DNA from 4 places in the Pantoea sp. X-Soil-ISGK-421 genome. Region 1 is predicted to be linked to each of the others. Evidence: predicted binding sites of a transcription regulator. Region 1 holds the regulator's gene; each other region holds the start of a gene.
The links. The regulator CRP, encoded in region 1, controls carbon source genes, mostly activating them, when cyclic AMP is high. The targets are predictions, from matches to a motif close to ATGTGANNNNNNTCACAT.
Positions count from the first base shown of each region.

Region 2: the regulator CRP is predicted to act here: its motif matches at 3,088-3,105, upstream of AC6I8K_RS01990 (nucleoside-specific channel-forming protein Tsx).
Region 3: the regulator CRP is predicted to act here: its motif matches at 3,344-3,361, upstream of AC6I8K_RS09915 (glycoside-pentoside-hexuronide (GPH):cation symporter).
Region 4: the regulator CRP is predicted to act here: its motif matches at 2,593-2,610, upstream of rhaB (rhamnulokinase).

Region 1 is NZ_AP035979.1:3,731,259-3,736,444, forward strand. Features, by position in the region: gene AC6I8K_RS17300 (hydrolase) at 1-579, shown strand, start outside; gene AC6I8K_RS17305 (YheU family protein) at 582-800, shown strand; gene AC6I8K_RS17310 (phosphoribulokinase) at 862-1,731, shown strand; gene AC6I8K_RS17315 (OsmC family protein) at 1,812-2,216, opposite strand; gene crp (cAMP-activated global transcriptional regulator CRP) at 2,521-3,153, shown strand; gene AC6I8K_RS17325 (YccS/YhfK family putative transporter) at 3,212-5,186, shown strand, end outside.
Region 2 is NZ_AP035979.1:449,548-454,733, reverse strand. Features, by position in the region: gene AC6I8K_RS02010 (LysR family transcriptional regulator) at 1-55, opposite strand, end outside; gene AC6I8K_RS02005 (helix-turn-helix domain-containing protein) at 243-611, opposite strand; gene AC6I8K_RS02000 (response regulator) at 901-1,560, shown strand; gene AC6I8K_RS01995 (sensor histidine kinase) at 1,557-2,915, shown strand; gene AC6I8K_RS01990 (nucleoside-specific channel-forming protein Tsx) at 3,301-4,167, shown strand; gene yjdN (VOC family metalloprotein YjdN) at 4,385-4,816, opposite strand; gene AC6I8K_RS01980 (LysR family transcriptional regulator) at 4,895-5,186, opposite strand, start outside.
Region 3 is NZ_AP035979.1:2,128,329-2,133,514, reverse strand. Features, by position in the region: gene AC6I8K_RS09920 (glycoside hydrolase family 31 protein) at 1-1,854, opposite strand, end outside; gene AC6I8K_RS09915 (glycoside-pentoside-hexuronide (GPH):cation symporter) at 1,851-3,230, opposite strand; gene tpx (thiol peroxidase) at 3,529-4,032, opposite strand; gene ycjG (L-Ala-D/L-Glu epimerase) at 4,175-5,161, shown strand; gene mpaA (murein tripeptide amidase MpaA) at 5,130-5,186, opposite strand, start outside.
Region 4 is NZ_AP035979.1:2,068,222-2,073,407, forward strand. Features, by position in the region: gene AC6I8K_RS09650 (L-rhamnose isomerase) at 1-983, opposite strand, end outside; gene rhaB (rhamnulokinase) at 976-2,448, opposite strand; gene rhaS (HTH-type transcriptional activator RhaS) at 2,739-3,560, shown strand; gene rhaR (HTH-type transcriptional activator RhaR) at 3,576-4,442, shown strand; gene rhaT (L-rhamnose/proton symporter RhaT) at 4,470-5,186, opposite strand, start outside.

The DNA.
Region 1 (5,186 bases):
CCAACCGCCGCCGTCGGCGTATCCCTGGGCGGCAACATGCTCGCTTGCCTGCTGGGTCAGCAAGGTCACGATGTACCGATTGATGCGGCCATTGCCATCTCGGCGCCGCTGGCGCTCGAGCCATGCAGCACCAAACTGGATGTCGGCTTCTCGCGTTTCTATCAGCACTATTTGCTGACGCGGCTGAAGAAAAACGCCACGCGTAAATTACACGCCTGGCCCGGCACGTTGCCGGTCGATCTCGCCCAACTGCGCGCTTTTCGCCGCTTACGCGAATTTGATGATGCGATAACCGCACGTGCGCACGGTTTTATTGACGCGAACGACTATTATCAACGTGCCAGCGCGATGCCGCTGCTGACCGGCGTGCGTAAACCGCTGCTGATTATTCATGCGCAAGACGATCCCTTTATGACCGATGCGGTTATTCCGCAACCTGACCAGCTTTCAGCATCGATTCAGTATCAACTGACGCAGCAAGGCGGCCACGTTGGCTTTGTCGGCGGCACCTTGCTTAAACCGAAAATGTGGCTGGAACAGCGCGTACCCGATTGGCTCTCAACGTATCTGGATGTGTAATTGTGATTATTCCCTGGCAAGAACTCGAAGCGGACACGCTGGAAAACCTGATTGAAACCTTTGTGTTACGCGAAGGTACTGATTATGGCGAGCAGGAACGCAGTTTACTGCAAAAAGTTGCCGACGTGCGCCGCCAGCTGGAGCGTGGCGATGTGGTGCTGGTGTGGTCGGAACTGCATGAATCCATCAATATCATGCCAAAAGGTGAATTCCGCGGCTGATGCACCCCGCGGCAATTCGTGGTAACAATGCTCATCGCCGGACCTCACAGGGAGCTCTGTTATGTCAGCCAGGCATCCAATTATTGCCGTTACCGGTTCCAGCGGCGCCGGAACCACTACCACCAGCCTTGCCTTCCGTAAGATTTTCCAGCAGCTGAATTTGCATGCAGCGGAAGTAGAAGGCGACAGTTTCCATCGCTTCACGCGTCCGGAAATGGACATGGCGATCCGCAAGGCGCGCGATCTGGGTCGCCATATCAGTTACTTCGGCCCGGAAGCCAACGACTTCGGCTTGCTTGAGCAGACGTTCAGGCATTACGGCCAAACCGGTTTGGGCGAATCGCGTAAATATTTGCACACATACGACGAAGCCGTGCCGTGGAATCAGGTGCCGGGCACTTTCACCCCCTGGCAACCGCTGCCGGAGAACACTGATGTGCTGTTCTATGAAGGCTTGCACGGCGGCGTGGTCACGCAGCAGCAAAATGTCGCAGAGCATGTCGATTTGCTGGTTGGCGTAGTCCCGATTGTTAATCTTGAGTGGATTCAGAAGCTGGTGCGCGACACGGGCGAGCGCGGTCATTCGCGTGAGGCGGTGATGGATTCGGTGGTGCGTTCGATGGAGGATTACATCAACTTCATCACGCCACAGTTCTCACGCACCCACATTAACTTCCAGCGTGTGCCAACCGTTGATACGTCCAACCCATTTGCGGCACGCGAAATTCCGTCGCTCGACGAAAGTTTCGTAGTGATTCATTTCCGCGGTCTGGAAGGCATCGCGTTCCCCTATCTCCTGTCGATGATTCAGGGATCGTTTATCTCCCACATCAATACGCTGGTGGTGCCGGGCGGAAAAATGGGACTGGCGATGGAGCTGATTATGCTACCGCTGGTGCAGCGACTCATTGAAGGGAAGCGGATTGAGTGAGTGTCATTGGTCGCCATGAATGGCGACCCTACGAAATGAGAGCGTTTTGTAGGGTGCGCATTAATGCGCACCTGCCAGCATTAAAGCGCGATCACTTCGTAGCTATGCGTAATTTCCACGCCTTTGCCCAGCATGATCGCCACCGAGCAATATTTTTCCGCTGACAAATCAACAGCGCGTGAAACCGCCTTGTCGCTCAACGCTTTGCCGCTGACGATGAAGTGGAGATTGATGTGGGTAAAAATACGTGGCGCTTCTTCCCGACGTTCTGAAGTGAGTTTCACTTCGCAATCGGCGACATCGCTGCGCCCTTTTTGCAGGATCGACACCACATCAATAGCGCTACAACCGCCCGCCGCCATCAGCACCATCTCCATTGGACTTGGCGCTTTATCACCGGAATTACCGTCCATTAATACCTGATGGCCGGATGAGGATTCTCCGAGAAAGGTCAAACCTTCCACCCATTTCACTCGTGCCTGCATTATTCTTTCTCCTGAAGAGGCGGTTTTGCCGCCAGAGTACGCTTTCACCTGACAAACAGCAATCCAGAGTAATCCCCCTTCTGCTGAAGCGAGACAACACAAGACAGCTCGCTAAAGCTGTGCTACAAACAGTGCTGAAAATATTTTCGTCATTACAGACGAAGGCGGGAAGAATCAAAAGCGTAGCTTAAGAGTCCACCCGGAATAATTTTTCCTTTACTGGAAACGCTCGACGATTAAACCGCCTGACAGGGAAAAATGCCCCCTGTATTTTGGGCACGATTACAACAGAGGATAATAGCGAATGGTTCTCGGCAAACCGCAAACAGACCCTACACTCGAATGGTTCCTGTCCCATTGCCATATTCACAAATATCCATCCAAAAGCACGCTCATCCATCAGGGTGAGAAAGCGGAAACGCTGTACTACATCGTGAAAGGTTCCGTAGCGGTACTGATTAAAGATGAAGAAGGCAAAGAGATGATTCTCTCCTATCTCAATCAGGGAGATTTTATCGGCGAACTCGGTCTTTTCGAAGAAGGCCAGGAACGCAGTGCTTGGGTGCGTGCGAAGTCTGCCTGCGAAGTGGCTGAAATTTCATACAAAAAATTCCGTCAGCTGATTCAGGTAAACCCGGATATTTTAATGCGACTTTCGTCGCAAATGGCGCGTCGTCTGCAAGTGACATCTGAGAAAGTGGGCAACCTTGCCTTCCTCGATGTGACCGGACGTATCGCGCAAACGCTGCTAAATCTGGCCAAACAGCCAGATGCGATGACTCACCCGGACGGGATGCAAATCAAAATCACCCGTCAGGAGATTGGTCAGATCGTGGGCTGCTCACGCGAAACCGTGGGTCGTATCCTGAAAATGCTGGAAGATCAGAATCTGATCTCCGCACACGGTAAAACCATCGTCGTTTACGGCACCCGCTAATTTCTTCTCACCCACGGCGTGATGGCAACATCGCGCCGTTTCTATTTGCGATGAGCTGATGTGGCGCCGAATCATCTATCATCCTGAAGTTAACTATGCGCTGCGGCAAACGCTGGTGCTGTGCCTGCCTGTGGCTCTCGGCTGGCTGTTTGGCGATCTGCAAAAAGGTCTGCTGTTCTCGTTAGTGCCTGCCTGTTGCAATATGGCGGGGCTGGATACGCCGCACAAACGCTTCTTCAAACGCCTGATTGTAGGGGGTTCGCTGTTTGCCACCGGCAGTTTCCTGATGCAAATCCTCACCGCGTACCAAATTCCGCTGCCGCTGATTTTGCTGGCGCTGCCGCTGCTGATTGGCGTGACCGGTGAAATCGGCCCACTGCATGCGCGCCTGCTCCCCGCGACGTTAATCGCCGCCATCTTTACGCTCAGTTTAGTGGGACGCATGCCGATGTGGGTGCCGCCGCTGCTCTACATAGGCGGCACGCTGTGGTACGGCTTGTTCAACTGGTTCTGGTTCTGGCTGTGGAAAGAGCAGCCGATGCGCGAATCGCTTAGCCTGCTGTTCCGTGAGCTGGCCGATTATTGCGATGCCAAATACACCTTACTGACGCAGTTGACCGATCCGGAAAAAGCGCTGCCCCCCCTGCTGGCACGCCAGCAAAAGGCGGTCGATCTCATCACGACCTGCTACCAGCAAATGCACATGTTGTCGGCCAGCCGTGATAACAGCCACAAACGTCTGACACGCGCTTTTCAGGTGGCGCTGGATTTACAGGAACACATCTCGGTGAGTTTGCATCAGCCCGAAGAGGTGCAAAAGCTCGTGGAGGAGAGCCACGCCGAAGCGGTGATTCGCTGGAACGCCAAAATCATCTCAGCCCGGCTGCGCGTGCTGGCCGATGCGATCCTCTACCATCAATTACCCGATCGTTTTCACATGGAGAAACAGCTCGGCGCGCTGGAGAAAATTGCGCGCCAGCATCCGGATAATCCGGTCGGCAACTTCTGCCTGTATCACTTCAGTCGCATCGCCCGCGTGTTGCGCACGCAGAAGCCACTCTACACACGTGACCTGATGGCCGATCGCCAGCGCCGTTTGCCGCTGTTGCCGGCGTTGCGCAGTTATCTGTCGTTCAAATCTTCCGCGTTACGCACCGCCGCTCGTTTCGCCGTGATGCTGATGTTTGGCAGCGCGTTGGCGCTGTTCTTCAACATTCCCAAACCTTACTGGATTCTGATGACCATCATGTTCGTCAGCCAGAACGGCTACAGCGCGACACGCGTGCGTATTCAGCACCGTGCGCTGGGCACCTTTGCGGGTTTGCTGATCGCTGCCGCCTCGCTACAGCTGGCGGTGCCGGAATCGATCACGCTGCTGTTTATGCTGGGGATCACGCTGGCAAGTTATCTGATCACGCGGAAATATTATGGCTGGTCGATGATTGGCTTCACCGTCACCGCAGTGTATTCGCTGCAGCTGCTGTCACTTAACGGCGCGCAATTTTTACTGCCACGCATGATGGATACCCTGATGGGCTGTTTGATTGCCTTCGCCGGGATGATTTGGTTGTGGCCGCAGTGGCAAAGCGGGCTGCTGCGCAAGAACGCACACGATGCGCTGGAAGCGTATCAGGATGCCTTGCGACTGTTGCTGGGACCGGAACAGTCGCCCGAGAAACTGGCTTATCAGCGCATGAAGGTTAATCAGGCGCACAATGCGCTGTTCAACTCATTGAACCAGGCATCGAGCGAGCCGGGCTTTAACCTGCAATATCTAAAAGATATGCGCATGTGGGTAACGCACAGTCAGTTCATTGTCGAGCATATTAACGCCATGACGATCCTGGCGCGCGAACACACCATGTTGACGGCGAAGCTGGCAGAACGTTATCTGCAATCCTGTGAAATCGCGCTGCAGCGTTGTCAGCAGCGGCTGGCATATGACGGGCCGGGCAACGACAGTAATATTCTGGAGGCGCCGGAGAATCTTAATGAAGGGCCGGTGACGATTGTCGAACAGCATGTGAAGCGGA
Region 2 (5,186 bases), 3.3 Mb from region 1:
GTTCCACCACGCGTGCAAACAGCATCATGGCGGAGAGATTGTCGCGGTTGTCCATGTTCTCTGACGGGCTGGATGAGTGAGAACCGTAGATTAAAAGCTAAGCCTGCAATAATCCATCATCGCACATTCCGTAGCGGCGCGATTTATCGCGCGTATCAATGGCGGCAGCTTGCCCATCCAGATATTGCGCCATAAATTGCGCCGCTACGAAACGCACCCAAGGGAATATCGGTGCCCCTATCTCAACTCGCCATCGCCAGCGGGAATAGCAGACGATCCGGTTCAACGCGACGCTGGCGGCGCAATTGGCCTGGCGTGACGAGAAAATAGTTTTTAAACGTGCGGGTATAAGCCTGCTGGGTATCAAAGCCGTAGCTCATCGCCACCTGCAGAATCGCTTCATCGCTGTTGATCAGCGTCAGCGCGGATTCCGTCAACCGACGCTGGCGAATGTACTCAGCCAGTGAGAAACCGGTGTGCTGACGAAACAGACGTTGCAGATGCCAGCGGGAGTATCCCGAGCGGCGTGCTACTTCATCCAGATGCAGATCGTGTCCTAAGTTGTTCTCTATCCAGTCCAGCAAACTACGGATAAACTCGCGCTGATTCATGGGATTCTCCTGCTTAAACGATTTGTCCAGTGCAGCTACTGTAGCGCGTTAAATTTATCCCTTAATTAGCGGAAAATTAGCGCAGAATTAGCAAGGCGAGAAATCCGGCCCTCCTAAATACTTGAAGATGCGGAAAGGCGGCAAGTGTGAGAATCCCCAAGAGCTTACAAAAGTAAGTGACTGGGGTGAACACACGCAGCCAACGCATCTGCAGCTTGAAGTATGACGGAGGGTAATTCTGCGCTAAGAAAACAACGATAAACTTCGTTCAGTTAAGTTGGAGGGCATCATGCGTGTGCTGCTGGTAGAAGATGACGAAATGATTGGCGCGAACCTGCAGCAAGCGTTGGAAGCGGCGGGTTGGTCGGTGGATTGGGTACGTGATGGCGTGTTTGCCAGTAATGCCTGGGCGGAAGGCGGTTATACTTGCGTGTTGCTGGATCTCGGCTTGCCGCGTGAAGATGGCCTGCAGGTGCTGCGTCGCGCACGCACGCGCGGCGACATGACGCCGGTGCTGGTGCTCACCGCCCGCGATACCGTGCAGCAACGTATTCAGGGATTGGACAGCGGCGCGGATGACTATTTGCTGAAACCCTTTGATCTGCAAGAGGTACTGGCACGCATGCGAGCTATAACCCGACGTCGCCACGGTGCGGCGGATTCCCTGTTGGGCAGCGGCGATGTGCAGATCGACATCATGACGCGTGAAGTCTTGTACAAAGGCCAACGCGAACAGCTTACCGCACGCGAATATGCCCTGCTCTACGCCTTGCTGGAGCGACCGGGCGCCATTCTTTCACGTGAACAGTTAGAAAACCGCATTTACGGCTGGGGCGAAGAAGTCAGCAGCAACGCGGTTGATGTGCTGATTCACGGTATGCGCCGTAAACTGGATAACGAAGTGATTCGCAACGTACGCGGGCTCGGCTGGCGGGTTCCGGCAATATGAAACCTTTCACCTTTATGCGCTCACTGCGTAACAAACTGCTCACCACGCTGGTGATTCTGCATCTGGCCATGATTGGCGGTGTGACCTGGTATTTCTATCATTGCTACGGCGATATGATGGGCACCATGAAGGACGATCAGCTCGCTAAGATTGCCGATGCGTGGGCCACTAGCCAGCGTATGCCCGCCCTGATGCCGATGGTGATGCATGCCGAAAAATTAAAAAGCACCTACATTGTCCAGTTATGGGATACCAATAATAAACTGCGCGCCAGCTCGTGGCCTGATTTACACGCGCCGCTGCAAATGAAAAAAGGCTGGCACGATCTCAAGGTCGGTGACTGCGGAGATGACTGCGAATGGCGCGTATACACGCGTCCCGGCGAGCTGGGCAGTGAGATCGGGAATATTCAGGTCCTGCACAACATCGGCTACATGAAAAGCCTGATGCTAAAACGGGCGCTGTCGGCCATCATTCCGTTGATGCTCATGATGCCGCTCTCACTGCTGGTCATATGGCTGGTGGTGCGTGCCATTACGCGCGATTTACGCGTGGCTTCACGTCATATCGCTGCGCAGGAAACGCTGCATCCGCATACGGTTTCTCCCGATGGCTTGCCGGATGAAGTGCTGCCGCTGGTGGCGGCTTACAACGCTTTGCTGGATAAACTGCGCGCGGCCTGGTCATCACAGCGTCAGTTCCTTGAGGATGCGGCGCACGAACTGCGCACACCGGTCACCGCAGTAACCTTGCAGCTGGAGAACCTGCGGCAACATATTCAACCCGGTGAAGCCAGCCGCCAGTTCGATCAGCTGGAAGCGGGCGTTACGCGTACGCGCCATCTGGTGACGCAGCTACTGAATATCTCACGTCAGGAAGATCAATCGGTGGTCGCCACGGTGGAAAGCATCGAGCTGGACGATCTGCTGAAAGAGAGCATTGAGCAGCTGATGGTGGTGGCGGATAAGCGCGGTATTGATATCGGTTTCAACGGCACGACGCACTATCGTCTGCACGCCAGCCGCTCCGATCTGCGCAGCCTGTTCGATAACCTGATCGGCAATGCGATGCTGCATACACCGGAAGGCAGTCTGGTGGATGTGCTGCTGCATCGCGTCGGCAATCATACCGTGGTGGATATCGTGGATAACGGGCCCGGCATGGCAGAATCCTTTATCGAGCGCGCCTTCGACCGCTTTACTCGTTCGCCGGATGTTCAGGCGCAAGGCAGCGGTTTAGGGTTGTCGATAGTGCGCAGCGTGGCGCAGAAACATCAGATGCAGGTTGCGCTGTCGAACCGCCATGATCCACAAGGTCAGATTGCTGGCCTGCAGGTGCGCGTGACCTTGCCATAACTCACACCGTGCCGTTGCGGCGCAATTTATTGCGCCTTATTGCAGCGAAACGGTGCTCATCAAAAGGGCGCGCGATAAATCGCGCCGCTACATCCTTTTCCCACATCTAACACGTTTCCAGCTGTACGCGACACGTAAACGGTTGCGGGGTTCCGTTCGCCACACGGCATTTATGTGATAACGATCACATTTCCAGTGAATCAAACTGCAACACTTTTTGACAAACGTGACCAAAATCTATTTTCTATGCCTCTGTTACAGGCACATTACGCAAACTTGAAAATCTGGCGCTGCAGACCGGATACGACAACACACTGCCCATCCCTGGGATCGATTTCACCCGATCGCGGCGTCAGCCCGGCGATCACAAGCATGTGGTAAAATAATGAAATATAAATCGTTGATAGCAGGCGCTTTATTGGCCAGTGGCTTAACTGGTACAGCACAAGCGGCAGAAAGCGATCCGCAATACGTTTCTGATTGGTGGCATCAGAGCGTTAACGTGGTGGGCAGTTACCACACCCGTTTTGGACCTCAGTTCAATAACGACGTGTACCTCGAATATGAAGCCTTTGCCAAAAAGGATTGGTTCGATTTCTACGGCTACCTCGATCTCACCAACTTCTTCGGCGTGGGCAACAGCAACGCTAACGGCGTGTTCGACCACGGTTCGCCGATGTTCATGGAAATTGAGCCACGTTTCTCTATCGATAAGCTGACCGGCACCGATCTCTCTTTTGGTCCGTTTAAAGAGTGGTATTTCGCCAACAACTACATCTATGACATGGGTCGCAACAGCGATAACCGTCAGAACACCTGGTACATGGGTCTTGGCACCGACATCGATACGCACAGCGATATCGGCCTGTCGCTGAACGTTTACGCTAAATACCAGTGGGAAAACTACGGTGCGGCGAACGAGAACAGCTGGGATGGTTATCGCTTCAAGGTGAAATACTTTGTACCGATTACCGACCTGTGGGGCGGCAAGCTGAGCTACATCGGCTTCACCAACTTCGACTGGGGTTCGGATCTGCGTGACAAGTCAGATCGTTCACGCACCAGCAACTCGATTGCGTCCAGCCACATACTGTCGCTGAACTATGATCACTGGCATGTTTCCACCGTGGCGCGTTACTTCCACAACGGCGGCCAATGGGCTGACGGCCAGGAGCTGAACTTCGGCAAAGGTCCATTTGAAGTGAAATCAACCGGCTGGGGTTACTACCTGGTGGTGGGTTACAACTTCTAATCGAGTAAAACGGTCGCTATTAGAGGATGCGGTTGGTTAAACGGTCGCCATGAGAGTGTGCGATTGGTTAAACGGTCGCCATTAGAGGGTGCGGTTGGTTAAACGGTCGCCATTAATGGCGACCCTACAATGTAGGGTGCGCATTTATGCGCACCGTTTTAAGGTCGGTGAAGAAAGCCAATGCATTTACGCGCACCTTGTCGCAAATCGTACCCTCTTAACTCTGCGGTTTATACGCATTCACCATCCACGGCACGCCGAACTTATCGGTTTGCATGCCAAAGCCATTGGCCCAGAACGTGGGTGCCCAGCTTTTTGTCACTTCACCGCCCGCCGACAACGCATCAAACCAACGCTTCCCTTGCGCTTCATCCGGCGTCGATAAACTCACAGCAAAACCGCCATACGCCGCCTGTGGCGCGCCGTCACTTAGCATAATTTCGCCCTGCCCGATGCGCAGATGGGCATGCATGATCTGCTCCGGCGAAAAGTGCACACCCGAGAGGCAACCTTCATCTTCCACCGGCGTCTCATCCGGCATGTCGCCATAGGTCATCTTAAACAGTAGCTCGCCGTCGGTGGCAGCAAGATAGAAAGCAATCGCCTCTTCACAGCGGCCGCTGTAGAACACATACGGGGTAACTTGCATGGTCTGTACTCCAAAAAGGGAACGCCAGTTGCAAGTGTAGTGTGCATTATTTATACCGTTGCGAGCCGGGCCGCACTCTTACCTTTGCTGACAATAGCGACGGAACAGTTGCGCCATATAGGCGCTCATCGGCGTCAGCGCGGTGTCTTTGCGTTGAATTAAATAGAACGTGGCTTTCGGCAGCGGTTCATCAAGTTCGAGAGAAATTAGCTGGCCGCCGTGCGTGGGGTCTTCAATCACGTCGCGCGAAATAATGCTGACAAAATCGCTCCGCGCTACCAGGCTGGTGCAAGCCATAAAGGTCTCGCAGGTAACGATGATGTTAGGCGCCATACCTCGCTCGCCGAACAGATCGTGCAGCAGCCGATAA
Region 3 (5,186 bases), 1.6 Mb from region 1:
GACCAGAAGATCGCGTCCCAGCAGATACTGATCTTCCACTTGCCAGCTCTCTGGCTGCTGCGAATAGTGATAGAACAGCGGTCGCATTACCGGATCGCCTAATTCATGCGCTTCGCGCATCAAACCATCAATATAGGGGCGCAGCCGCTCACGTTGCATCAGGCAACTTTTCATCAGTGCATAATTCTCCTCACCGTAACTCCATACCTCATTGGGTGAGCCACTGTTGCATTGGGCAATGCCGTCGCGCCAGGCTTCTGCAGGCGCAATCTGCGGTTCGCGATAACCATGCAGACGCATCACCGGACAGAAAACCGCCCATTGGAACCAGCGGATCAACAGCTCATGAAACGCCGGATCGTGTATGTTACCACCCTGAAAACCGCCAATGTCGGTGGTCCACCATGGAATACCCGCCATCGCCATATTTAACCCGGCAGTAAACTGATTGCGTAAGGCATGGAACGAGGAGTGAACATCACCTGACCAGGCGAGCACGCCGTAACGCTGGCTACCCGCCCAGGCGCAGCGCACCAGATTGACGATCTCGCGCTCACCCTGTTGTTGTAGCCCTTCATAAAATCCGCGAGCAAACAGTTGCGGATAAATGTTTCCCACTTCCTGTACCGGTCCCAGGTGATAGCGGTAGTTATCAAAATCGTAGGCGCGATACTCCGGCTCCGCTTCATCGAGCCAGAAGGTGCGAATACCGTGGTCATAATAGTTGCGCTTAACTTCCTGCCAGACGAACTCGCGCGCAGTGGGATGCGTGGCATCAAAAAAGGTGGTATTGCCCATAAAATCGAGATTAACCGACACACCGCGTTCACTGTTGACCAGCAACCCTTTGGATTTCATCAGACGATAGTTGTCACTTCTGCTGTCAACCGTGGGCCACACTGACACCATGGTTTCGATACCCATCTCCTTGAGTTCCTGAACCATGGCACGGGGATCCGGCCAGTCGCGTGCGTCGAAACACCAGGTTCCCTGATTTGGCCAGTGGAAAAAGTCGATGACAATCACCGAGAGCGGCAGCTGCAAGCGGCGATATTCACGCGCCACCTCCAACACTTCCTGCTGGGTGCGATAGCGCAATTTGCATTGCCAGAAGCCGGTAGCGAACGCGGGCATCATTGGTGCTGTACCGGTGGCGCGACCATATTGGCGCAAAATCTCCGCCGGTGTGTCGCCTGCGGTGATCCAGTAATCCATCTGATCGGTCACCTCGGCCTGCCAGCGGGTGCCGTTTTTACCAAACGTCACTTCGCCGATGGCCGGGTTATGCCACAGCAGGCCATAGCCAAGGTTAGAAACCATAAACGGCACGCTGGCCTGCGAGTTACGCTGTGCCAGCTCAAGCGTGCAGCCTTTCAGGTCGAGGCAATCCTGCTGATACTGGCCCATTCCATAGATTTTCTCTTCCGCCCGCGCTTCAAAGCGCACGCTGAGCTGGTATTTACCACCTGGAATCGGCCGAAAGGCACGCGCATCCAGCTTCAGGGCGCTGATGTATTTGTCCTGACTCTTTTCGCTGGCACCAATACCCACGGTGCTGCGCTGACGCCAGAACTCCTCCAGCAGCAACTCCCCGCGCTGATTATAAAAAGCCAGCTGGCCGCGAATATTCAAGGTGGCGGTGATATTGCCGTTACGTAAGCTGAGCGATTCATGATCGCGCTGAATCTCTACCTCGCAAGCAGCAGGCGATAGCAACGCCCAGTCATGATCAATCAGGTCGGGCTGACAGGTGGCTCGTACTCGCAGGCTATGCGCGCCCCAGGGTTCGATGACCAGCGTCTGACGGTCAAATGTCCAGATAATACGCTGGGATTCGGCGCGTAATTCACTCATGACAACTCCTGTGGTTGTAAAAGGGTGGAGGCAGTTGCAGCCGGTTGGGCTGACATCTTGTTCTGATTGATGGTGCGCATGGTGGCATCGTTAAGTTTGTAACCGCGCATTGCCAGCGCGCTTAACAGCGACAGCACGCCGGGAACCACCGAAAACAGCGCCACAATGGCCATCATGGCGGCGGGCTGCTGATGCGGTGCCTGAGCAACGTAACCGCTCAAACCGAGCGTCCAGCCAACAATCGCGCCGCTGATGGCCATGCCCATTTTTAATACGGCCAGCAACGTGGAGAAGACGGTGCCATCGAGGCGCTTCCCTTGACGATATTCACCGTAATCCACCACGTCGGCCATCATTACCCACATCAGCGTGGTAGTGACCTGATAGAAGCTGGAGACGATAAACGTCATGCCGACCAACAGCGCCAGCGATTGAGGCAGGAACACAATGCTGATACTTAACACGCCGGCAGTGATAGCGCTGAGGGTAAAGGCGGTGATTTTATTTAAGCGGCGAGTCAGCAGCTTAGCCAACACGCTTCCGACGCTCTTGCCAATGATATGTGCGGCCAGCAGCCACATGAAGAAGCTGGCATTGCCAAGGAAATATGTGACGTAGTACATCATTGCGCCGAGCCGTACCACACCGAACGAGATATTGCAGAACACCAGTAATGCCACAACGCGCCACTGGTCGTTACGCAACAAATCGCGCAAATCGGCAAGAAAGTTGCCGTGGTTAGCGGGGGCATTGATACGTTCGCGGGTATTGAGGAAGCAGATAAAAAACAGCAGGGTTGCCAGTGTCGCCATAATCGACATTGCTGCGAAGTAACCGTCCAGTTTATTGCCGCCCCCCAGCCAGGTGGCGAGCGGGATCATCAGGAAAGTGGACATGGCGCCGCCCAGCGTGGCAAGGAAGAAGCGCCATGATTGCAGAGATATACGCTGATTATCATCGGCGGTGATAATCGCCCCCATCGAGCAGTAAGGAATATTAATGGCGGTATACATCAGCATCATCAGGCTGTAGGTCACAGCGGCGTAGATCATTTTTCCAGTGAGTGACAGACTTTCCGGCACGGCATAAATCAGCATGCAACTGGCGCCGAATGGCACCGCCAGCATCAATAACCAGGGACGGAATTTACCCCAGCGTGAACGGGTTCGGTCGGCAACCATGCCCATCGCCGGATCGATCACCGCATCAGCAACGCGTGCCAGCAAAAACAGCGTGCCGACAAAGATTGCGGGCAAACCCACCACATCGGTGTAGTAAAAGGTGAGAAAAATAATGACGTTATCAATGGCAATATGGCTGGCCATATCGCCCAGACCATAACTGAACTTTTCTTTAATCGTTAAGCTTGCTTGCATAAAGACTCCCGCCGGACTTTGAATCGCTTAAGGGCAATTAGCGGTTAGTTATAGGTAGCGAACCGGATAGGAACAATTGCGGGATTTGTTACGGGTTTTATGTTTTTTAATTAATGTGATACGGGTAACAAGAATCACAGCTAAAATGAAACCTGGCGGGAGGAGATGCTACGTATGATGATTAATCAATGGCTTAAAAAGAGAGCGTTATTGATGGCGCCATAAAAAAGCACCGAAGAATGAATCATTCGGTGCTTACTGTTTGATCTACATGACGGGCTTTTCAGTCAGGCGAAAATTACTTCAGCGCAGCCAGTGCCGCATCGTAGTTAGGTTCTTCGGTAATTTCGTTTACCAGTTCGCTGTAAATCACTTTATCGTTTTCATCCAGCACCACCACAGCACGCGCGGTCAAGCCCTTCAGCGGGCCATCCACAATCGCCACGCCATAGTTTTCCTTGAATTCAGCGCCACGCAGTGAAGAGAGGGTGATCACGTTGCTGACGTTTTCGGCGCCGCAGAAGCGTGACTGCGCGAAAGGCAGGTCGGAAGAGATGCACAGCACCACCGTGTTATCCGCTTCACCCGAGCGTTCGTTAAACTTACGCACGGATGCCGCACACACGCCAGTATCAATGCTTGGGAAAATGTTCAGAACTTTACGTTTGCCTGCATAATTAGCAAGGGATACATCGCCAAGATCTTTAGCGACCAGGCTGAAAGGTTTAGCCTGCTCGCCAACTTGTGGGAAGTGGCCTGCAACCGGTACTGGTTTGCCCTGAAAGTGAACAGTCTGAGACATGCGATTTCCTTTTTTAACGATGAAATATCTGACTTTTAAGGTATAGCGCTTGTTTATGACATAATTTTTAAGGGTTTACGAGCGCATATCCTGGCGATAATCGAGCTGGCTCGCATTTAAACGACGGATTTATGGAGAAATAATGAGAACAGTGAAGAGTTATCCGGAAGCCTGGCCGTTACATTCGCCGTTTGTTATTTCACGCGGCAGCCGTACCGAGGCGCATGTCGTGGTGGTGGAAATCGAGCAGGATGGTGTGAAAGGCGTGGGTGAAGCCACACCGTACGCGCGCTACGGTGAAAGCGAAGAGTCGGTACTCAAGCAGATCGCCTCGCAGCTGAGCACGTTGCAAAGCGGGATGACGCGTGAAGCGCTGCAACAGGCATTACCCGCGGGCGCAGCACGCAACGCCATTGACGGCGCTCTGTGGGATCTGGAGCGTCAGCAGCAGGGCAAAAGTCTGGTGCAATTATGCGCTGTGCCACTGGCCGATGAGATTGTCACTGCGCATACCATCAGCATCGATACGCCAGACGCGATGGCCAGCAGCGCGCAGGCGCTATGGCAGCATGGCGCACGTTTATTGAAGATCAAAATGGACGATCACCTGATCAGCGAACGTTTAGTGGCGATACGCAGCGCAGTACCGGACGCGACCTTGATTGTCGATGCCAACGAATCCTGGCATGCCGAAGGCCTGGCGGCGCGCTGTCAGTTGCTGGCCGATCTCAATGTCGCCATGCTGGAACAGCCCCTGCCCGCCGCAGAAGACAGCGCGCTGGGCAACTTTATCCATCCGCTGCCCATCTGCGCGGATGAAAGCTGTCATACGCGTGAGAGTCTGAACCAGCTGAAAGGGCGCTATGAGATGGTGAATATTAAGCTGGATAAAACCGGCGGATTAACCGAAGCGCTGGCGCTCGCAGAGGCCGCGCAGCAGCAGGGATTCGCTATTATGCTCGGCTGCATGCTCTGCACTTCGCGGGCGATTCGTGCAGCGTTACCGTTGACGGAGCGGGCGACATTTGCGGATCTCGACGGTCCAACCTGGCTCGCTGCCGATGTTGAACCGTCTTTACATTTCTCGCACGGCCTACTTAAACCGCGGGCTGCCAGCGCAGCAGATTGATCATCGCTTCCAGATAGACTTCGGT
Region 4 (5,186 bases), 1.7 Mb from region 1:
AAGAAGTCCAGGCCGATATGCACCTTGTCGAACAGTTTGTGACGCGCGATCTCGGTGGCGATGGCTTGTGTTTCATCGTCGAGAATCACCACGTGATCGCTGTCCCAGCGAACCGGACGGCTTACGTGCAGCAGCAGGCGAGGCACATAGAGCATGGCCGTGGAGATTTTGTCGGAAATAACTTCGGTTGGGTGGAAGTGGCCGGCATCCAGAGTCAGTGCGGTCTGGCGGCTGCTGGCATAACCGAGGCAGAATTCATTGGAACCCACGGTGTAGCTTTCCGCACCAATGCCAAACAGTTTGCTCTCAACCGCATCGATATGATGCGCGGGATTGAGTTTTTCACTGATCACGTCATCAAGCGCACTCGCCAGGCGTTGGCGCGGTCCCAGTCGATCGACTGTGAGGTCTTTCATACCGTCCGGCACCCAGATATTCATGACGGATGCGGTGCCCAACTGCTCACCAAAATGTGCTGAGATACGGCGGCTGGCCTTGCAGTGATCGATCCAGAACTGGCGAATGCCTTTGTCGGCATGTGATAGCGTAAAGCCATCCGCGCTCAACGGGTGTGAAAAGCAGCTTGGATTGAAATCAAGGCCTAGCTTATGGGTTTTGGCCCATTCAACCCAGTTGCTGAAGTGTTTCGGTTCAATCGCATCACGATCGACCGGCTTGTCGCTCTCCAGATAAATTGCATGCAAGTTAAGACGTTTTGCACCTGGAATGAGTGACATCGCTTTTTCAACATCAGCGCGCAGCTCATCGGCATTGCGGGCGCGTCCCGGATAGTTGCCAGTGGCCTGAATACCGCCGGTCAGTTCTCCGTTCGGATTTTCAAAACCACGCACGTCATCGCCTTGCCAGCAGTGCATCGAGACCGGAATGCCATCCAGCTGCGCCATTACCTGTTCCACATCCACGCCAATTGCGGCGTAGCGTTGTTTGGCCAGTTCGAAGGCCTGTTCAATCAGCTTAGTCATATGCAAGTTCCTTAGCAGGTTGGCTTAGCGCCGCAAAGCGTGCCTGATGGGCAGCAAAGGCGCTGTTGTTCAACGGTTCAAATTTTTCTAACGGGAAGTTTTGGCTAATGCAGCGTCGTAGATCGCTAACGTCACGCAGTTCGCCCAAGGCGATTAACTGGCAGCCGACGTTACCGAGCGTCGAGGCTTCAATCGGTCCTGCCAATACCGGCAGTTGACAGGCATCAGCACATAATTGATTTAACAGCGGATTCTGACTGCCACCGCCCACCACATGCAGTTGGCGCAGCGGCGCGGCGCGCAGTTGACCGAGTTCACCCATCACCTGGCGATACAGCAAGGCCAAACTGTCAAAAATGGTGCGCGCCAGCGCGGCAGGCGTCTGCGGAATGGGCATATTCTGTTCGGCGCAAGCGTTTTGAATCTCCTGAACCATGCTGTCTGGATTGATAAAACGGCTGTGGTTCGGGTTTATAAGCGCATTACAGGCAATTTCCTGTGCCGCTTCTGCTATCAACGCGCAGAGATCGGTAATTTGCAGCTCGGTGCAGACACGTTGCAGCAGCCACAATCCCATGATGTTTTTGAGAACGCGATAGCCTTCTGCCCCACCTTCATTGGTAATGTTGGCTTTAAGCGCGGCAGTGCTGACGCAGGGTTGCAGGCTCTCAATCCCCATTAGCGACCAGGTCCCAGAGCTGAGATAAGCGGCATCATCCTGCATTAAGGGGGTTGCTAAAACGGCGCTCGCGGTGTCGTGCGTGGCAACCGCGATGACCGGAATGTTGTTGCCGCTGGCGCTGGTCCAGTAACCTACCGTATTGCCCGGTGAGGTCGGTTTGCCGAACCATTTTGCGGGTACACCTGCCCAGGCGAGCAAATCACTGTCCCATTCACCGCTATGGATATTAAGCAGCTGGGTGGTGGTAGCGTTGGTGTATTCCCAGTTCATCTGGCCAGTAAGGCGATAATGCAGATAGTCTGGAATCATCAGCGCATACTGCACCTGCGCCTGCCAATCTGGTTGCTGTTGATGGAGGGCGTGCAATTGATAAAGCGTGTTGAAAGGCAAGAATTGAATGCCGGTGCGCTGATAGATAGCACCTTTGCCGAGGTCGTTAATGGCCTGAGCCATGTGTCCTTCTGTGCGCTTGTCGCGATAGCTCACCGCTTCGCCGACACGCTCGCCGTTAGCATCCAGTAAGACCAAATCGACGCCCCAGGTATCGATGCCGATACTGTCCGGCAAAATGCCTTCATCATCTAGCTGGGCCAGCCCCAAACGAATTTCCTGCTCCAGCCGGTCTAAATCCCAACAATCATAATCTGCACGGCGCACGCGCTGATTGGTGAAGCGACGAACTTCACGCAGGCTGATCTGCTGATTCGCTGAACTCCATTGTGCGAGCATCACGCGCCCGCTGGATGCGCCTAAATCAATGGCAACAATGTTACGCATACTCATGGCGTGTTCTTCCTGTGATGAGATGGCTACAGATTAGAAATCTCTGCTTTTAGCCACCTTCCCCTAACTGCCAGTGCGTAATAGTCGCTGGCAGACTGACAAAGAAGTTCGTGAGAAAGCTCACAGAACCACACAAGGAGAGAGTTGTGAGCCTTGCCGCATTTCCGTTAAACGCTGGTGAGATCTTGAAAAATTAGCCATTTTCCTGCGTCACTAAGGTGAAAATTCAAGGTAAGGTGCTTGGCGCCTGCGTAGACTCGGCAACGGTAAAGTTAATCAAGAGGCGAATCATGACCGTTCTACATAGCGCAGATTTCTTCCCTGAAGGGAATTACGCCATCGCCATTGAACCGCGTGTGCCGCAGCAGGCATTCCCCGAGCACCATCATGATTTCCATGAAATTGTGTTGGTTGAACAAGGTTCAGGTATTCATGTGTTTAACGGTCAGCCGCAAGCCTTATCTGCGGGATGCGTGTGCTTCGTACGCGATCACGATCGCCACCTATATGAACAAACGGAAAATTTGTGTCTGACCAATGTGTTGTATCGCAGTCCGTCAGCATTCCGTTTTCTTTCGGGTTTGCAGGATCTATTGCCGCGCGAAGAACAGGACCATTACGCTTCGCACTGGCGCATTAATCACAAAGTGATGGCGCAGGCGCTGCAAATCGTTACGCAGATGAAGCAGCATGAGTTGTGGTCACTGGAACGTCACGCACGTCAGGAGCAGCTTTTTCTGCAACTGCTGGTGTTGTTGCGCGAAGCGGCTCACAACGATCAATCTCAGGATCAGGAAGCACGCTTGCATCGGTTGCTCGACTGGCTCAATGAGCACTACAGTGAAGAGATTGTGTGGGATGCATTAGCCGATCGTTTTTCATTGTCGCTGCGCACCCTGCACCGCCAGATGAAGCAGCAAACCGGCAATACACCGCAGCGTTACCTTAATCGGCTTCGCCTGTTACAGGCGCGGCATTTACTGCGCCATAGCGATATGCGCATAACAGACATCGCCTATCAGTGTGGATTTGGTGACAGTAACCACTTTTCCACGCTGTTCAGGCGAGAATTTGGCTGCGCGCCCAGAGCGGAGCGCCAGCAGATGCTATAACTGGAGCGTTTCCTCATGTCGCTGATTTTAACGCGCGAAGACTATTTCCCGGCCACCAATTTGCCGATTGCGGTGGCCGAGCGTATGCCGCAACCCTCCTTCCCTCCGCACCGCCATGAATTTAGTGAAATCGTTATCGTCTGGCGTGGCAACGGTCTGCATGTATTAAACGATCGTCCATGGTTGATTACCTGCGGCGACGTTTTTTACCTTCACGATAACGACTGCCACAGCTACGACAGCGTCAACGATTTGGCGCTGGATAACATTCTTTACTGTCGTGATCGTTTCCGTCTTAGCCTCGACTGGAGCCAATTATTGCCACCGCAAGAAGATGATTCGCCAGGCTGCTGGCGTTTGACCACGCGCGGCATGGCGTTGGCGCGTGGCGTGATTAGCCAGTTGGAGCGCGAAAGCCGCAAAAGTGATTCGTTATCAATCCAACTCTCCGAAGCGCTGTTTTTGCAACTTGCGCTAATTTTACGCCGTCACGGTTATGCGGCCGATCGACCCTGGGCATTGCCTGAAGGTGAGCAGCTGGATCTGCTGATGTCGGCGCTGCAAGGCGCCATCAGCCGTCCATTCGATTTGGCCGTATTTTGCCAACAGAATCAGTTGAGCGAGCGGGCGTTAAAACAACTGTTTCGCCAGCAAACCGGCATGACCGTGGGGCATTATTTGCGGCAGTTACAGCTGTGCCAGGCTAAGTATTTACTACGCACGCAGGATTGCTTAATCAGTGAAGTGGCCGCACGTTGTGGCTTTGATGACAGTAACTATTTTTCGGTGGTGTTTACGCGGGAAACCGGGTTGACACCCAGTGCGTGGCGGCAGCGTTTCCTGCCGCATCGTGAACCCTCAACTGAAAAGGTCAAAGCCTGACGCACAGCAGCAGCGCCAGGCTTTTCATCAGGCCGCCATGCCTAATCCAACGATATTGGCGGCAATGATGATTACCACACAACCCAGAGAAAGAACGCGTACCGGACGTTGACCCGCCGACTTCCACTCTTTCATCACCAGGCCAACCAAACCACCGCACAGCACGTAAAGGCTCATATGCAGCATCCAGCTGATGAAATCATACTGTGCCGGGATTTTGGCGTGTCCCCAGGCATAGAAGAAGAACTGCAAATACCACATGGTGCCGCCTAGCACGGCAAAGGCGATATTGGCGAGTAACATCGGTTTGGCAACCGAGAAATCACGACGTACAGAGAGGTCGCTTTTCACTGCCAGGCGGATAAAGCAATAAGCCAGATTGACTAACGCGCCACCACCCATGATCACCACATAGCTTGGTAAGGCGACATAAAGTGAATTGATACCGAGATTCGCGGCGGCTTCATGCATGGGCTTTGCAGCATCCATCGCAAACGACATGCCCGCTGAGAAGATGCCGCACATTACGGCTAATATCAGCCCCTTCTTTAGGTTGAACTCTTCGGCATTGATGCCGAGCGCGCGCTCTTTGAGCAAACCGGCACGCGAAACAATTCCCACACCAATCAACGCGACAAATACGCCGAGCAGTGTCATACGTCCGCCTGGCGAGCTGAACAGCTCAACAAAGCGGCCCTGCAGCAGCGGTGTCATTAAGGTTCCCACCACCAAGGTGATACCAAT